3 regions of the Mucilaginibacter sp. GW821-FHT07G05 genome follow, and region 1 is predicted to be linked to each of the others. Evidence: riboswitches for the same ligand, from Rfam matches in the RefSeq annotation. Region 1 holds a riboswitch; each other region holds the start of a gene.
What was found. A riboswitch is a leader RNA that binds a small molecule or an ion and turns the genes downstream of it on or off. The one in region 1 is predicted to bind cobalamin.

Region 1 (6,326 bases):
TTGGCGCAAAGTACCAGTGCCTGCGCCCCGCTGTTCTTCAGGTTGATCCCGGCGTCGATCAGCATAGTACGTGTACTATCCCAGTCGTTGGCGTTGTTGTTACGAACAATATCGGCATAGTTAAAAGAGTATAAGGCCAGTTGCGCTGCATTTACACCGCCCAGTATATCATTAACACCTTGATTGATGTGCCTGTAATAATCAACCGTTGATACCAACTGGTACCACCTATAAGTCCGAGAGTTTTCATAGAATGCAATATTAGCAAGACCGCATTGCAAACTAAAACAGATATTTATAACGTGTACTGATAATGACCTTTATATTGCATTTTAATTAGCCATGATAAACGCAGCCGATAACTTCTATCTCCAAAAAGATGAGCCCATAAAAGGGTGTTTACTGACCTTGCGAGAGATCATACTAAAGCAAGATCCGCTTATCACCACCGCCTGGAAATACGGGATACCTTTCTTTTGTTATAAGGGAAAAATATTTTGCTACCTGTGGGTACACAAAAAGTACGGGCAGCCTTACATAGGCATAGTAGAAGGCAAACGTTTAGAACATCCCGAACTCATCATCGAAAAGCGTTCGCGAATGAAGATCATGCTGTTTGATGCGGAGCAGGATTTGCCAATAACCACCATCGAAGACATCTTACAGCAAGCGCTTGATCTTTACAGAAATGGGGTTATCTTTATAAAATAAAGCTTAACCTGAACCAACTGAAAATGAGCAGCACAGGAATTTTAAATCTTAAAGCAAGGCCCTATAATCTGTTTATTATAAGTGTGCTAATCGTACCGATCTTATATTTCTCAGCAATAGCTAACACCTTCGATATCAATATACATGATACCTATTTCGTTATTTCCGGTTCGGTTGTTTATATAGGATTTACCTTGTATTTGATACTAACATGGAGTATTTATCTAATAATTAAAAGGCGGGCGCTATCTAACGCACTTACATGGTTACATGCAATTGGAACTCTTTTACCCGTAATAGCTTATTTAATATTAATAAATCCAACGTGGCGTGCCCCCGAAAGCCAAATGGATTCACCTGATTATTTTGAAAAATTAAGCTTGGTTGTAAACACACTGAGAATTGTATCACTTATTGCGTTTATAGTATTTATTACAAGTCAGTTTATCGGGATACTTAACATTGTGGGCGGATTAATAAAATCGGTGTTAAAGAAGAGTTGATTACGCTATAAACCCTTGCCTAATCAACATATTTACCCGGCATTACGAATGGGCGATTTCCTTCTCCATCGATAATTGCCTTACAAAATCACCAATATTTATGTAGATTTGCAGCGCTTTTGGTTCCCTGTACAATTTTTTAGTATCAGGATTAAAAGGGAATCCGGTGTAAATCCGGAACTGTCCCGCAGCTGTAAGCTCCATACAACCAAAGTCCATTCTTAAGTCACTGTGCGCTGCCGCGCATGGGAAGACGGACAAGGGGAGCAAGTCAGAATACCTGCCTCAAGCTTTACTATTTCATAGCTTTCGCGGATAGAAGCTGGAATGAGAATACTTTTCGTGTATTTCATTTTTAGGTGTACCAATTCGGTTTGCTGTGGGTAATTAACTCACAACACACAATGGAATTATCAGTACGTAACACGCTGTTGAAGCGCGTTCACTGCAGTTTTGGCTTATGTTTCGCCCTTGTATTTACAATGGGCATGCTATTGTTTTGCCCTTTTGCATCGGCCCAAAACGCTACTGTAAATGATACCACCCGCAGGGACACTACCAAAGGCCGTTTGCTCAACCAGGTTGATATCCGCGGCATCAATAAAAACGACCGTAACACATCGCCCACCCCATTACAAACCCTTAAAGGCGCGCAGTTAGAACGCCTGAACAGTTTTTCGGTGGGTGACGCCATTCGTTTTTTTACCGGTGTACAGATAAAAGACTACGGCGGCATCGGCGGCTTAAAAACCGTTAACGTGCGTAGTTTGGGCAGCAACCACACAGCAGTGTTTTACGATGGCGTACAGGTAGGCAACGCCCAAAACGGGCAGGTTGACCTTGGTAAATTTTCGTTGGATAATATTGACGAGATCTCCCTTTATAACGGGCAAAACAGCGACCTTTTTCAACCCGCAAAAGGTTTTTCGTCGGCCAGTGCTTTGTACATTCAATCCAAACAGCCGCAATTTAACGCAGGTGAACATACCAAACTGAAAGCCGGTTTCAAAAGTGGTTCCTTCGGGTTGATTAATCCATCTATACTATGGCAGCAAAAGCTGAACAGCAACGTAAGCAGTAACATCAGCGCCGAACTCACCAAAGCCGATGGCCGCTACAAGTTTAGGGAAACCAACAGCGTGTACGATACCACCGCCGTACGAAACAATACCGATGTGTACGCCCTGCGATTGGAAGGAGGCTTCAACGGAAAGATTGCCGACAGTACAACATGGTCGGCAAAAACCTATTATTACCATTCGGCACGTGGTTTACCGGGACCTATCATAGGCAATAAATTCAACTACACCCAACGCCAATGGGACGATAACTTTTTTGTACAAGGCAATTATCGCCATGCATTCAGCAAACATTACAGCCTACTGCTCAATGCCAAGTACGCGCACGATAATACGCGCTACCTCGATCCGGAAGCGCCGCCTGTAATCAGAACGGATACCAGTCTTTTAGAGAACAATTTTCAGCAGCAGGAAGTATACCTTTCTGCCGCCAGCCAGTACCGCGTTACCAATAACTGGAAGTTCGTTTTATCTGTCGATTACCAGTGGAATAAGCTTGATGCCGATCTGGATCACTTTGCTTACCCTACCCGCATTACTTTGCTTACCGCCTTTGCTACACAACTGCGCCTGGGCAGGGCAAACCTGCAAGCAACCTTGTTGGGTACTTTTATAAACGATCAAGTAAAGCAGTTTGTATCGGCAGGTAACAAGCAGGAATACACCCCAGCCTTTACAGCTACCTGGCAGCCATTTGAAAACACCGGCCTACTATTGAGGGCTTTTTACAAAAGCATTTTCCGGATGCCTACCTTTAACGATCTCTATTATAACGTTGTGGGCAACGCGCTGCTAAAGCCCGAACGTGCCAAACAATATAACATTGGCTTCACCTACAACCTGCCGGTGAGCGGGTTTATTTTAAAGGAAATATCCATACAAACCGATGCCTATTATAACCGGGTAACCGATAAAATTGTAGCCATCCCCACGGCAAATCTCTTCCGGTGGACGATGTATAACATTGGTGTAGTGAATATTAAGGGCCTGGAGTTAAACACCCAAAGCACATGGCAACTATCGCGCACGGTTATGTTAAATGCAGGGCTTAACTACACCTATCAGCAGGCACTTGATGTAACCGAGACTGAAACTTATTACGTGCCCTATATCCCGCTGCATAGCGTCTCGTTGCTGTTGGGTGTCGATTGGCGCAAATGGACTTTCAATTACAGTTATCTGTACACCGGTTCGCGTTACAGCCAAAAAAGCAATGCCGCCAATGGTAACGAAAACTACATGGAACCCTGGTATACCCACGATGTGGCCATAGCTTATAATACCCCGCTGTACAAACACAACCTGAAACTCTCTGCCGAAATAAATAATGTACTTAACCAGGACCGCTACATCGTGCAAAACTTCCCGATGCCGAGGCGTTTCTACCGTTTTAAAATGAGTATTGATCTGTAATGATGATGAAATATAACAACGTATTACGCCGGTATACCTACCTGCTTGCAGTGTTGTTGTCGCTAACGCTGATGAGCGCCTGCCGTAAAGAGCATACCGTTACCCCCGAGCAGGAAACCACCCTGTTTACCCCCGACCCGGCCAACACACTTAAAGGTATGTACCTGCTTAACGAGGGCAACATGAACATGAACAAGGCCTCGTTAGATTATGTTGATTTTACAACCGGGATATACCGCAAAAACATTTATGGTCAGGCTAACCCATCGGTAGTGAAGGGCTTGGGCGATGTGGGTAATGATATAGGCGTTTATGGCTCAAAGCTGTACGTGGTGGTTAACGTATCCAACAAGCTGGAAATTCTCGATGTAAAGACCTCCAAGAGCATCAAGAAGATAGACATTATCAACTGCCGCTATGTTACCTTTCATAATGGTAAAGCTTATGTAAGTGCTTATTTGGGCAAGGTTGGCGACCCTAAAGCTCCCAATGGCATAGTGGCCGAAATTGATACCGCTACCCTGCAAATAACACGGCAGGTAACCGTTGGCCGCCAGCCCGAAGAAATGGCCATTGTGAGCGATAAGCTGTACATCGCTAACTCGGGCGGGTATAGTCCGGCTAAGTACGAAAGTACCGTATCCGTTATCGACCTTAACTCCTTTACCGAAGTAAAGCGCATTGAAGTCGCCATTAACCTCGATCGTGTAAAAGCTGACCGTTACGGTGACCTATATGTTACCTCGCGGGGAGATTATTATAATATCCCATCAAAACTTTTCGTGATAGATACCCATACCGACGCGGTTAAAAAAGTGTTCGACATTGCAGCCAGCAACCTGTGTATCGACGACGATATCGCTTACCTCTACGCTACCGAATGGAGTTATCCGCTGCAAAAGAACATCATCAGTTACAATATGATCAACGTAAAGGATGAAACCCTGCTCGATAAAAAGTTCATTACCGACGGTACCGAAAAACAGATCGCTATTCCATACGGCATTATGGTAAACCCGGTAACCAAGGAGGTATTTGTAACCGATGCCAAAGATTACGTTACCCCCGGTACCCTTTACTGCTTTGACCCTGCCGGGAAAAAGAAATGGCAGGTAACTACCGGTGATATCCCCGCCCACATGGCTTTTGTTCATTAATCAATCAACATATAAATATGAAATACAATTACTTAGCTAAAAGTTACGCCAAACCTATTACCACATGTGTGCTGCTGGGTTTATCCTTCCTCGCATCCTGCAAAAAGGACGACACAGCAACACCCGAACCCGAAAAAGAACAGGAAGCCCCTATACGCCCGGTGACCGATAAAAGCAATGCTTACGTTACCTCGCTTATCGAATACAAACCTGCTCCCGGTCAGTTTATCAATACAGGCTTTGCCGATACCACTGCTGCCAAGAGTTTACTAAAAGGCCCGGATGGCTTTGTTACGCTGGGTGCATGGGGTGGCTATATCACACTCGGTTTTGACCATACCGTGCTTGATGTGCAGGGCAAGCCCGATTTTATTGTATATGGCAATGCCTTCGAAAAATTTGCCGAACCCGGTATAATATGGGTAATGCAGGATACCAATGGTAACGGCAAAGCCGACGATACCTGGTACGAGCTTGCGGGCAGCGCCTATTACAAAGATGGTTACGTGCGTGACTATACCGTTACCTACACCCGCCCGGCATCAGATACCGCCAGCGTGCCATGGAAGGATAACAAAGGAAATTCGGGCGTAATTGCTACCAATATGTTTCATACGCAGCCTTATTTCCCGACATCGGTTAGCGGTAACGAGTATACCTTGAGCGGAAGTTTACTGCCATCAACCAATATTAATGACGATGATCCTTTTTACATCACCAGCGGATCGTTCGATTTTGGCTATGCCGATAATAGCAGCGGCGGCGACAAGGTTGATATAGCCAACGCTATTGATGCCAAAGGCAACAAGGTTAACCTGAAAGGTATCGACTTTGTAAAAATTCAGACCGGGATACTTTACAACATGGGCTGGCTGGGCGAGCAATCAACCGAAGTATCGGGCGTAGCCGACCTAAGCCTGCTGAAATAATCATCATTCACTAAATTTTCAATTCATCAAATAACATTAAATGATCAACATTACTACTTTAAAAAGATCAACCGCTTTAGTTGCCGCCTTCGCGCTGGCGCTGGCTTCATGTACCAAAGACCATAACGATGCCATAAGCATAGTTAAACCAGGACTGAGCGTTAAAAGCGGAGCAGACACCATAACCCTTGGCAACCCCTTAACCCTTCGCCCTAAACTGGCCGAAAGAACCGGGGTTACCTATACCTGGGCTGTAGATGGCAAATCTGTAGGTACCGATTCCATATACACCTTTAACCCTGCCGACCGCGGCGATTACAAAGTAAGTTTCACGGCATCAAACACCGCCGGTAAAACATCGGCCGAATACCAGATACACGTTTGGGGTAAGTACGAAAACGGTTTCTTCCTGGTAAATGAAGGTTGGTTTGGCCATGGCACAGGTACGGTTAATTTTTATCGTTACGATACCAAGACTTTGGAAGACAGCGTGTATACCAAAGAAAATCCGGGTAAAACATTAGATCCGAAGAC
Region 2 (6,326 bases), 770 kb from region 1:
CACCGGCTCCCTTTTTGCTATACAAAAAGCCCGCGTTGCGCAGGTCGAGCAGTATTTGTTCCAGAAACTTTTTCGGTATTTTTTCCTCCTCTGCAATTTTTGATATTTGCATTGGTGGCTTATCCATGTTCTTACCCAGGATAACTAATGCTTTAATAGCGTACTTTGTTTTTTTCGATAGCATCGTCTAAAGATACAATTTGCAAAGATATATAAAGAATACGTACTACATAGACTAAAAAGTATAAAGAAAACTCAATACCCTGTCAGTTTGTTTTATACGCGGTTATGCCGGGGATACGTTTACCAAAAAACGTTCTTCATTATGCAGGGTGATATTTTCGAGCGTATCGCCCACGCTGATAGCGCCTTTACCTTTGTGTACGATGTTTTGGCCGAAGAGTATTTTTTTATTTTTATTACGATAACCCGCCAATGCCTTTAGCGGTTGTTTGCCTTTTTCGGCAGTGTTTTGGTCAATGGTGGTCATTACGCAGCGGGCACAAAGCTTTACACCAAAAAAGTTGATGCCATTAATGTTAAAACTTTTCAATATATCTTCATGGTAAGGCGCTCCGCCGGTGAATACGATATTAGGCCGGAAGCGATCCATTGGTAATACTTCATCAATCCGGCTGTTCAGGTCATCAAGCGATGCCTGGCCGATGAGCAGGAAAGGATAGCCATCTGAAAAAGAAGTGATCTCCCCATCGCTGGTATACTTTTCGTCGGTTTTGCGGTGGCTATCATCGGGCATGTACACCAGGCGGCAGCTTATCTCCAATACTTTACTAAACCAGTCGTCAACTTCATCACTTACATAAACAGCGCTACAGGTATCATCCCAAACAGTCACCTCGCAGCTTTCGTTAACTACAGGAACAAAAGGGATAAAAACGTTTTCTCCTGTGGTTTTGTGGGTAACGCGCAAGCCTGTATCCTCAATACTTACACCCAATAAAGCCATTTGATGAAACTCACGTTGCGATACAAAGCGGTTATTGGCATCTACCAACATCCAGCGGCGATCATGCTCCAGTCCGCGATCTGTTACCACGGAGCTGTTGAGTGAAATTCCGCCTAACGACTTGATAGGATAGATGTATATGGCGCTTATGCTAAGCATGTTCGGGTTGATATTATTTAAGATGTAAAAATATCAAACACAATTGTTTTTATTAGCGTTCATTAGCCTTAAGTTGACAATTTATATCACCTTTACCGGATTCTTATGCTCATCAACCGCCACAAGGGTAAACGTGCCGGTGATGGCTTTCTCGCGAAACTCCGAATACATTTCTTCAATATAAATATCTACCGATACCTTTAAACTGGTATTACCTACATGTATTACACGGGCTACCAATTCAATAATGGTACCTGCCGGGATGGATTTGTTGAAGTCGATACGGTCTGAAGATACGGTAACCACCCTGCGGCGACTGAAGCGTGTTGCGGCTATAAAAGCTACCTCGTCCATCAGTTGCATGGCCATGCCGCCAAATAAGGTATCGTAATGGTTGGTTGTATTAGGGAAAACTGCTTTAAAAACTCTTGTTTCTGATTGTTGTATTCTTTCTTCAATATCCATGGGCGCAAAGGTAAAAATACCGTGCACTTGGGGTGCACGGTATTGTAAAATTAAACAGTTTCGGGCTGTGTGGTTTTTTCGCGGGCCTGTTTGGCAGCGTCAACCATGTTTTTAAGCGCCTGTTGGGTTTCGGGCCATTTGCGGGTTTTTAGGCCGCAATCGGGGTTTACCCATAGGTTTTGTACAGGTAACAGCGTAGCCGCTTTTTCAAGCAGGCTTACCATTTCATCAGTTGTGGGTACCCTTGGCGAATGTATATCATATACACCGGGGCCAATTTCGTTAGGGTACTCAAAGTTTGAAAAAGCGTTCAGCAGTTCCATTTGCGAGCGTGAGGTTTCTATCGTGATCACGTCGGCATCCATGGCAGCAATGTTGGTGATAATATCATTAAACTCGCTGTAACACATGTGGGTGTGAATCTGCGTTTCATCCTGCACGCCACTTGCCGAAATGCGGAACGCGCGGATAGCCCAATCAAGGTAAGCAGGCCAGTCGGCTTTGCGCAGTGGCAAACCTTCGCGCACTGCGGGTTCGTCAATTTGTATTACGCCTATGCCTGCTTTTTCAAGCGCTACCACTTCATCGCGGATAGCTAAAGCAATTTGATTGGTTGTTACCGAACGCGGCTGATCATCGCGCACGAACGACCATTGCAAAATGGTGATAGGGCCCGTAAGCATGCCTTTCATCAATCTGTCGGTTTGTTGTTGGGCAAAGCTGCTCCAGCGCACGGTCATATCCTCCGGGCGACTAACATCGCCATAAATAACCGGTGGCTTAACGCACCTGCTGCCATAGCTTTGTACCCAGCCATTCTTGGTAAACAGAAAACCATCCAGCCTTTCACCAAAGTATTCTACCATGTCGTTACGTTCAAATTCGCCGTGCACCAGTACGTCAAGGCCAATTTCTTCCTGCCAGCGTATGGCGGCAATAATGGCCTGTTCAATAGCAGCATCGTATTGTTCAGCGGTTATCTCCTGTTTTTTTAGTTTTGCCCTTAACTGACGGATATCATCAGTTTGGGGAAACGATCCAATGGTAGTTGTAGGGAAGAGTGGGAGTTTAAAGCGCTGCTGCTGCAATTGCTGACGTACCGGGAACGCGCTTTTACGTTCGGCATCACTATCGGTAATAGCCGCCACGCGGTCTTTCACGGTAGCTTTATGTATTAAGGTAGATTTTTGACGTGCCGCTATAGCCTGCTGATTAGCAGTTAACAGTTCGGTATTGCCGTTGGCTATCTGGTGCAGTTCCTGCACTTCGTGCAGTTTTTGTTTGGCAAAGGCCATCCAGTTTTTAATTTGCGGATGGATCTCGGTTTCCTGGTCAAGATCGAAAGGCGTATGTAATAACGAGCACGATGGCGCTACCATCACCCTGTCGGCACCAATGGCTTCAACAGCTTGATTAATCAGCACCAGCGATTGAGTATAGTTGTTTTTCCAAACGTTACGGCCATCAACCACACCTAATGACAGTATGAGTTTATCGGGTACCAGGGCTAATACTTCTTCCAGTTGTTGCGGAGCCCTTACCAGGTCAATATGCAAGGCATCGACAGGCAGGTTAACGGCAAGCTGGGTATTATCAAGCAGGCCTTCAAAATAAGTGGCTACTAAAAGCTTTACGCCATTGCATTGTTTGGCAATTTCTTTGTAGGCGTATATGTAAGCTTCCTTTTCTTTCTTGCTTAAATCTAACGAAAGGAAAGGTTCATCCAGTTGTATCCATGTAGCGCCATAGCTTTTTAGCTGGTTAATTACCTCAACATACACGGGTACCAGTTTTTTAATCAGATCGATCTTTTCAAAGCCGCTTTCTTTTTCTTTACCCGCCAACAGGTACGATACCGGGCCTAACAGAACAGGTTTAGCCGCCTTGCCTGCAATTTGGCGGGCATGGTTGTATTCGGCATAAATTTTCTCTGAAAATACCTTGAATTGTTGATCAGCCGTAAATTCGGGTACTATGTAATGGTAATTGGTATCAAACCATTTGGTCATTTCCATGGCGGTAATATCCAGCCCGTCTTTTTGATAACCACGTGCCATAGCAAAGTACAGGTCGAGCTCATTGTTGTTAGAAACGGACGATAGCACAGGTGTATACCGTGTTGGTATCGCTCCAAGCAGCAGGCTCATATCAAGCACCTGATCGTAATAGCTAAAATCGTTACAAGGTACCAGGTCGATACCCGAATTGAGCTGTAATTGCCAGTTTTCTTCCCTGATTTTGCGTGCTACCAGGTTAAGTTCTTTCTGATCAATTTTGCCTGACCAATACTGCTCGCAGGCTTTTTTGAGTTGTCGGTGGCTGCCCATACGTGGGTAGCCGAGGTTGTTTTTGAGCATACGCATAAAACTTTAGTTAAACATTAAATTGATTTTAATGCTCCTTACGTTTTCGGTATGCTTTCGGTAATTTGGGATAGAAACGGCTACACGGCAGCATACAGCACCCCAATTGTTGGGCGCCATAAAGGTTCCGGGTAAGTCCGTTGACTAAGCTTCAATCGCGAAAGCATTGTCTTTTTTACAGCAGTGGCAAGTATCCTGGCTTGTTTTATTATTAAAGGCCTTCCCATTTGCGCAGGGGCAAACAGTGACATAGTATTTAACAATTACGGGGATAGGATATAAGCCCAAACCCGTTAAAACTTACAGTTGCGCGACAGCCCGTGATTTACACACGGTTCCTTTTTAATACCGGAATTAACCGGTAACCTCTGTTGCTGGAAGATTTTTCTTGTAAAGAACGTTTCGTGGCAAATATATCCGTTTAGCTTTTACCAATCAATAGCGAATAGGTAAGTACTTACAAAAAAGGCTCGCTGTAGTACACAGCGAGCCTTTAAATTTTTAGTTATAAGTATTTTAGAACCTGTACGATAAAGTAAGATATAAATTATCGTTAGTCTTTTTCAAGAATGACGCAGGGCTTGCATCGCCAATTTCGTAAGGATATATGGTTTGTGAACCTGTTATATGCGCGTAGGTGGCATCAACAGAATAAGGACCCGAACGGAAACCTATACCGCCTGAAGCAGTTTTAATTGACGAACCAAAATCGCCCCTGTTAGGGTTGCCTTGTACGCCATAACCTCCACGCAGATAAGCAAAGCTGCTTAAACGTGCTTCAGCACCAACGTGCGCGTTAACAGTACCTTTATACAAGCTCTTGATGTTATTATTATCATCGGTACTGCTGTAGCTGTCGTTACTCATCAACTTGGCCGATGAATAATCAACATACTCCACATCGCCCGATATAAAACCGAATTGTTTGATGAACACGGCTAAACCACCGGCTACTTTTAACGGTGTACGGAAATCGTATTCTAAAGGATAATTTTCACCGTCCTGGAAAGTATTTGAACCTATTATGCGGGTATCTAAACGCTCGGCGTAAGAATCCTGCATGTTATACCAAGTTGGTGAGGTGAAGTTAAAACCTAACCTTACAGCTTCAACCGGCTTATAGATCATACCTAATTTCAGGTTTACGCCTGTTCCTTTAGTATACTGGTCTTGTGTAAATACCGAAGTAAAGTTATGGGTTACATCGTTGCCGTTTTCAAGTAAGGAAACATCACCGTTTTCAATAAAACTGGTGGTTGAGTTATACCTGATGCTGGCAATACCGATAGCGCCACCAATATATAACTTGTTACTGTAATTAGCACCCAAAGCCAGGTTAAATTCCGATTGACTGCCCGTACGGGTTATCGTTCCATTCTGCATTACATTATTGTTGCCACCGGCAATAACGTTACTGCGGTATTCAGAACTATTAGCGCCTACCGAATAAAGATCTATCAGTTTTTGTCTGTAAGCCCAATCGCCTAACAAGTCATCAGCGCTGTTATTGGCCCTGTTAGCATAATAATCACTTATTGAGCTGGCGTTGTTATTGGCACCGTAGCTTACGTTTTCGTAAAAATCGTTAGTACGGGCGTAGCCTAAACCAAAGTTAACGCTTAGCCAACCTTTAGTTTTATCGGCATTGCTATTATTAAGGCGCGAGTAAAATACCGCGGCAACATTGTTAAGGTTCCCTGTATTTTTCTTATCCGACATGTTACTGCCTAAATAAGTTGCCTTGGTTTTTTGCATATCATATTCAGGCGTAAGGCTGATTTCTGATTTGGTAAAGAAACCTAAACCTGCAGGATTGCCACTTACCGAACTTAAATCGCCGCCTATCGCGGTACCAGCACCACCAATTGCCTTTATACGCGCGGTAGACCCGTTTAATGTTTGCGAAAAACGGATAGCATCCTGCGAATATTGGGCATAGCTATTTTTGGAGATCGCTACTATAGCGATCATGCTTAATATATATCTGATTTTCATAAATATAGTGTGAAGAAGCTTTAGATTAAATTATGGTCTAACCGGGCGTCCGCCGCCACCACCGCCACTGCTGCCACCGCCGCCTCGTGAACCACCGCCTGAATTGCTTGATGGTGCCGGAGCCGAACGCTCAACCTGTGGTTGATAGCTTGGTGTTTCCCTGGTAGGGCGTGTTACACGTGCATCGGTATTTGGGTTTCTGCCATTGGTTGCGCTTGGGCGGCTTGTAGCTGTACCATTGCTACCGGTTCCGCTAAGCCTGTTTGGCCTGTTAGGGTAGTAGTTATTATCGGTACGGCCATAACCTGCTGCATTTGGCCGGCCATTGGCTAAAGCGGTGCCCGGTCTGCCTGTACCGCGCGATGGGCGCGGGGTAC
Region 3 (6,326 bases), 700 kb from region 1:
ATCAGGCTGTTCACCACCTTACTATACGTAAAACCAAGGTTGTATTGATTGGTGTATTCGGGCTTAATGACCCTGGGTAGCGTAGTGTAATAATATTCTTCGGAGAAAGTAGGGTTACGGAAGATCCGTTTGTAAAATGCCCTCAATTGCAGGTTTTGTTTATTAAAAGGCTGTACCGAAAGCATCAGTGTTGGCAAAAAAGCCGACCGTGATGGCGGAGCCTTGCCTTCCTTAACTGATTGACCAATGTAGCGGTGCAACACATTGCCCTGCAAATGCCACTTATCTAACGTTACATCAGTAGCCAATACATTGTATAACTGCAATTGAGTTGGAAAGGCATAAGCATAAACGTCAGATTTAAGATCAGCCAGGGATGCATCCAAAGAATAGGAAACTTCCCACTCCGGCAGTATACGGTAAGCTAATGATGCCGACTGGTAAATTTCCCGCTGGGTGTAGTGCTCGCTTAATTCGCCTTTAGTGTTCACAAAAGATGTATCGAGGTAATGCTGATAACCGCGTGAAGCTTTTGTATTTAACAGCAAATGAAAGCCATTGGTAAAAACACGCTCGTACCCTGCCTGCACAAATACATCTTCGTTACGCAGGCGCTGATACGAGTTGTTTACGTAATAGATAAACGCGCCGGGCAAACCGCGTTCGCTATTATAATAATTGAACTGGATATGGAAACGGTTGCTATCTGATTTTGCCCAATACAAAGCGCCATCAATTTGATGCGTGGTTATATCGCTGTTTTTACGGATGGCCAAAGTATCTGAAGCATCATCATCCACCTTAAACTTATAGCGCCCGTTGGCTTTTTGATAGTAGCTGTTAACAATGAACGACCAGTCATCACTTATCCGCTGCTGCCACTGTAAGTAAGGATTGATCAACCCGAAACTCCCTCCTTTTAATCCCAACTGTACCTGGTAGGGTTTATCGACAGATAACCCTGGTCTTACCGTTTTAATGCTCAACACACTCGCCGAAGCGAAAGCGCGGGCAGTCATGCAAATTTCAGGTTGCTGGGCATTGTACAAGGCTATTTCCTGTACGTTATTCAGGTTGAATTTACCAAGATCTATTTGTCCGTTTTGCGCATCGGTAAGTTGAACGCCATCGTACAGCACGGCGGTGTGGTTAGCACCCATACTCCGTACCGATACCGTTTTTAAGCCGCCTATCCCCCCATAATCGCGTACATTTACGCCTGCAAAATTGCGTACGGCATCGGCAACGTTAAAGGCACTATATCTTTTAAAGTCGGCGGCGGTTACATGCTGCGCCGGGCTAAGTGTTTGCACTTTGGGTGCCGCGGATGAATTGATTTTTACTTCCTTCAGCTTTTTGGTGGTATCTGTTTGCGCGTAACTATCGGCACCGTGCAATACCAGTAACAGTGCTACCCATTTAGATAACCGTATTTGTTTACAGATATACACCGTGCTTTTCAATTGGCGACAAATTTATTATGGGGATAAAAAATAGCAGGTACAGGCTTAAAAGCCGTTACACGCATTCAAGCTTCAATCCCCGAAAGCTTCGAATAATTATTGTGCTATGGCAGGTCTTCTGACTATGCTCCTCTTTTACCCCGGCCTTCCCGTTTGCTTACAAACAGTGACCATATTTGAACAGGGCAATAATTTAACGGAGCTTACAGCTGCGGGACAGTTACAGATTTACGCTGTATTCCCTTTTAATTTAACATACATTGTGCGCATGCTAAAACCAAAGCATTTGTAAAAGTACAATATGCATTGGTAAATCAATATTGTTTACTAAAAATCACGCAAAGTTTGAATGCGATGTCAACAGTAAGATAGAAAATAACAATCTTGCATTGTTATTAATTAACTAAAACAAGCCATATAATAGATATATGATAAAAGATACGCTGAAAAATTTGATCATCCGCGACCTTGAAAAGTTAAAGCAAGAGATAGAAGCTTACCAAAATGAGGACAAGATATGGTATATTGAAAAGAGCATATTAAACTCTGCCGGTAACCTTTGTTTACATTTGGTTGGTAACCTCAACACTTATATCGGCGCGGAATTTGGCAAAACGGGTTATGTAAGGAACCGTGTGGATGAATTTGCGCTGAAAGATGTGCCGCGCGTGGAACTGGTGGATAAGGTAGAAAAAACGATTATCATGATCGCGAATACTTTTGAGATGATCTCGGAAGAGCAATTGAATGAAAAGTACCCGGCCGAGATACATTTAAAAGACGTTTCGACTGAATACTTTTTTGTTCACTTGGCAATACATTTAGGTTACCACCTGGGGCAGATAAACTACCATCGTCGCTTATTGGATAATTGAGTGTCAATATACTTTACTTTATAAACAAGGTTATATTATTTTCATTTAAAGAAAACCCATCGCCATGTATGCTGTTTTAATTACATACTACCTAAAGTAACAAATTATGACAACGACAGCACTAACAGTAACCGACCGTTACAAAGGCCAATCAACCGATGAACCTATAAATTTGAACTGGCCCGAGCGATATATATCTATCGCAAGTGGTATTAAACTGGGTCTTTCGGGTTTTAAGAATCTGTTTAAATCGCCATTTTCAAGTATCCTGAAAATTGGCGCTGGCGGCTATCTGTTAACCCGTGGTGTTACAGGCCATTGCGAATTATACACCAAAATGGGCAAAACAACTACCGATGATGCCGTGAATATCAATATACGTTCATCGTTTACAGTAGCGAAGCCTCGTTACGAGGTATACGATTTTTGGCGTAAGCTGGATAACCTTCCCCTGTTTATGAAACACCTTGAAAGTGTTGAAGTACTGGACGACAAACGTTCGCACTGGGTATTGAAATTACCTACCAATGTGGCCCGTGTTAGCTGGGATGCTGAAATTGTAAAAGATGAACCCGGCTACATGATCGGCTGGAGCTCGCTGCCCGATTCCATTATTGACAACGCAGGCAAGGTTCGCTTCCGTGATACCGAAGATGGCGGCACACTGGTTGATGTGGTGATATCATACCAACCACCGGCAGGCGGCTTTGGCGCAAGTATAGCCCATGTATTAAACCCAGTATTTAAGAACATGGTAAATACCGACGTACAAAACTTTAAACAGTATATGGATATCGATAATGAACCCCGCACTATTAATGGTGAGGGCGAAGAAACCTTTATAGTGATCTCGTAATAAGAATCCAACTACAGCAAAAGCATGGGCGTTTTTACGTTCATGCTTTTTTGTTATATCAGGTCAAATGCCCGCGCGTATTCTGCAAACTCCATTACATTTGATATGCCCAGCTTTATTTTAATATTACGGCGATGGGTTTGAACAGTTTCTGCCGATATAAATAGCTCATCGGCAATTTCGGGTGATGATTTACCGGTAGCTACCAGTTTCAATACTATTTTCTCACGTTTACCCAGCGTTGAAAAAGCCTCAAGGTTACGGCGAAGGAACAGGTTTTCGTTCAATATCTTCTCTGCCTTGGCTTCTACATATTTCATGCGTTCAATAGGCACCGCTGTTGTAATAGTTAAGGTGGGGTTGCCGGCTTCGTCCCACATAAAGATCCGGGTAGAGGTGATATGCCATGTCCAATCTGTTTTTCCCTGTAGTTTTACCTGCTGAAAATAAGAAAAGCTTTCTTCGGCACTGTTATTACGAAGCAAAGTGTCCATTTTGGGTAGCAGGCCTTCCATATATTCCATATTGAAGAAACGAGGGTAATAGCCCGCTCCCATTTCCTGTAATTCAGGCAAGGTAACGCCTAATAGTTTAAGCCCGTTACTGGTCATGTAAACAAGGTTGAAATCGCCGATCTGGTGAATCATTACTACACAGGGCATTAACTCGGCATAAGGAGCAAAATCATCTATTTTGCTCAGCGCATCTGGGTTTAGATTCATTATTTAGGGGCTAATATGATCTATTATTCTAAATATGAATAATAAAAAGCATTTGTTAATACAAGCCACTACTGAAAATAATTTAACTACTGATTATCAGTTATTTATTTTTCAGCATAAACACTGGCAAATTATTAAAGGCACAATAGTATGAGAATAAAACCCATAACAAAATATCGATTATTAATATTTTGGAAGATTAAAAAGCCAAATACCCTTAAAACAGAAAAACCCGCTTGTGGGCGGGTTCTTCTTTAAATAATATGCTGATATTATTTTACTGCATCAACGATAGCTTTGAAAGCATCTGGGTTGTTCATCGCTAAATCAGCTAATACCTTACGGTTCAAACCAATTTCTTTAGCGGCTAATTTACCTATTAATTGAGAGTAAGAAATACCGTGTTGACGGGCACCTGCGTTGATACGTTGTATCCAAAGGGCTCTGAATTCTCTTTTCTTGGTTTTACGGTCGCGGTAAGCATACTGTAAACCTTTTTCAACTGTGTTTTTAGCAACGGTATATACCTTGCTACGAGAACCCCAATAACCTTTGGCGAGGTTCATGATTTTTTTTCGGCGTCTTCTCGACGCTACTGCGTTTACTGAACGTGGCATCTTTTGATGTTTTTGGTAGTGAGTGCCCCTTTACGGTGATCTTTAATACTCTAATACCTGGTTAAAAATTTTGTTTAATTACTTACCGATACAAAGCATACGCTTTACGTTACCGGTGTCAGCATCAGATACTAAGCTGGTCTGACCTAAGTTACGCTTACGTTTAGTTGACATCTTGGTTAAGATGTGGCTTTTGTATGCGTTTTTTCTTGCAATTTTACCTGTTCCAGTAAGCTTGAAGCGCTTTTTAGCACTGGAATTGGTTTTCATTTTTGGCATAACTATTATTTATTTGTGTTTAGACGTTTTCGCAACGTTTTATTTTTATTCCGAATATCGAATTTCCGATTTCGAACTTATTTCATTTTTACCATCAGCACATCTGCATATCCACGCATCTGCACATCAAACAATTTACTTTTTACCACCTTTAGGTGCAACGGTTAAAAACATCCGTTTACCTTCCAGTTTAGGCAATTGCTCCACTTTGCCCACTTCTTCAAGCGCTTGCGCAAACTTAAGCAGTAGTATTTCGCCTTGCTCTTTGTATACAATGGCACGGCCTTTAAAGTGTACGTAAGCCCTCACCTTTTCGTTGGCTTCCAAAAACTTAATGGCATGCTTCAGTTTAAACTCAAAGTCATGGTCATCAGTATTCGGTCCAAACCTGATCTCCTTAATAACCGTTTGCTTGGCATTGCTTTTAATCTCCTTCAGCTTTTTCTTCTGTTCGTAAATGAACTTATTATAGTCAGTTACTTTACAAACCGGAGGTACAGCATTAGGTGATATCTCCACCAGGTCTAATTCCTGCTCGGCAGCAATTGCCAGCGCGTCCCTTAGTGAGAATATACCTTGCTCAACGTTGTCGCCTACAAGGCGTACTTCCGGAGCTTTGATGAATTGATTGATGTTATGTTCGGCTTCCTTTTTCTTAAAGGGAGGCCTGGGTCCTCTGTTATAAGGTCTGTTTAATGCCAAGTTATACTGTTATTTCTTTAGTTATCTGTTGTTTAAAATCCTCAATGCTCATGCTTCCTAAATCACCTTTTCCATGCCTGCGAACCGAAACCACACCTTCTGCGGCCTCTTTTTCGCCAACTATGAGCATATAAGGGATCTTTTTAACCTCAGCATCACGAATTTTTCTTCCTATTTTTTCGTCCCTGAAGTCAATTAGCCCGCAAATATCGGAATCTTTTAACACATCAGAAAGTTTTTTTGCATATTCTTCGTATTTTTCTGATATCGGCAAAATGATATACTGCTCCGGCGATAACCATAGCGGGAAATTACCTGCACAATGCTCAATCAATACGGCCACAAAACGCTCTAAAGAACCAAACGGCGCACGGTGTATCATAACCGGGCGATGCTTCATATTGTCGCTACCAGTGTATTCCAATTCAAAACGTTCGGGCAGGTTATAATCTACCTGGATAGTACCCAGTTGCCATTTACGGCCAAGGGCATCCTTCACCATAAAATCAAGCTTTGGCCCGTAAAACGCGGCTTCACCTGTTTCTACCACAGTAGGTAACCCTTTTTCGGCAGCGGCTTCAATAATGGCCGATTCAGCCAATGCCCAGTTTTCGTCAGTACCAATGTATTTAGCTTTATTCTCCGGGTCGCGTAATGATACCTGCGCGGTATAATCATCAAAACCCAACGCGCCAAATACATATAATACAAGGTCGATCACTTTTTTAAACTCTTCTTTCACCTGGTCGGGGCGGCAAAATAAGTGCGCGTCATCTTGCGTAAAGCCGCGTACCCTTGTTAAGCCGTGCAGC

Region 2: another riboswitch for cobalamin. It lies ahead of metE (5-methyltetrahydropteroyltriglutamate--homocysteine S-methyltransferase); the one in region 1 lies ahead of AC07NA_RS00025 (TonB-dependent receptor plug domain-containing protein).
Region 3: another riboswitch for cobalamin. It lies ahead of AC07NA_RS02870 (TonB-dependent receptor plug domain-containing protein); the one in region 1 lies ahead of AC07NA_RS00025 (TonB-dependent receptor plug domain-containing protein).

The regions. Positions count from the first base shown of each region.
Region 1 covers NZ_JBWKQC010000001.1:1,406-7,731, reverse strand. Annotated here, with positions in the region: gene AC07NA_RS00040 (aspartate/glutamate racemase family protein) at 1-218, opposite strand, end outside; gene AC07NA_RS00035 (DUF1801 domain-containing protein) at 343-711, shown strand; gene AC07NA_RS00030 (hypothetical protein) at 735-1,214, shown strand; cobalamin riboswitch at 1,318-1,516, shown strand; gene AC07NA_RS00025 (TonB-dependent receptor plug domain-containing protein) at 1,619-3,706, shown strand; gene AC07NA_RS00020 (YncE family protein) at 3,706-4,863, shown strand; gene AC07NA_RS00015 (cell surface protein) at 4,881-5,792, shown strand; gene AC07NA_RS00010 (DUF5074 domain-containing protein) at 5,833-6,326, shown strand, end outside.
Region 2 covers NZ_JBWKQC010000001.1:772,581-778,906, reverse strand. Annotated here, with positions in the region: gene AC07NA_RS03235 (RrF2 family transcriptional regulator) at 1-184, opposite strand, end outside; gene AC07NA_RS03230 (MOSC domain-containing protein) at 287-1,126, opposite strand; gene AC07NA_RS03225 (acyl-CoA thioesterase) at 1,208-1,591, opposite strand; gene metE (5-methyltetrahydropteroyltriglutamate--homocysteine S-methyltransferase) at 1,642-3,948, opposite strand; cobalamin riboswitch at 4,123-4,339, opposite strand; gene AC07NA_RS03215 (OmpP1/FadL family transporter) at 4,471-5,949, opposite strand; gene AC07NA_RS03210 (hypothetical protein) at 5,980-6,326, opposite strand, start outside.
Region 3 covers NZ_JBWKQC010000001.1:699,874-706,199, forward strand. Annotated here, with positions in the region: gene AC07NA_RS02870 (TonB-dependent receptor plug domain-containing protein) at 1-1,463, opposite strand, end outside; cobalamin riboswitch at 1,555-1,760, opposite strand; gene AC07NA_RS02875 (DUF1572 family protein) at 1,892-2,338, shown strand; gene AC07NA_RS02880 (SRPBCC family protein) at 2,445-3,194, shown strand; gene AC07NA_RS02885 (response regulator transcription factor) at 3,248-3,916, opposite strand; gene rplT (50S ribosomal protein L20) at 4,189-4,533, opposite strand; gene rpmI (50S ribosomal protein L35) at 4,612-4,812, opposite strand; gene infC (translation initiation factor IF-3) at 4,948-5,514, opposite strand; gene thrS (threonine--tRNA ligase) at 5,516-6,326, opposite strand, start outside.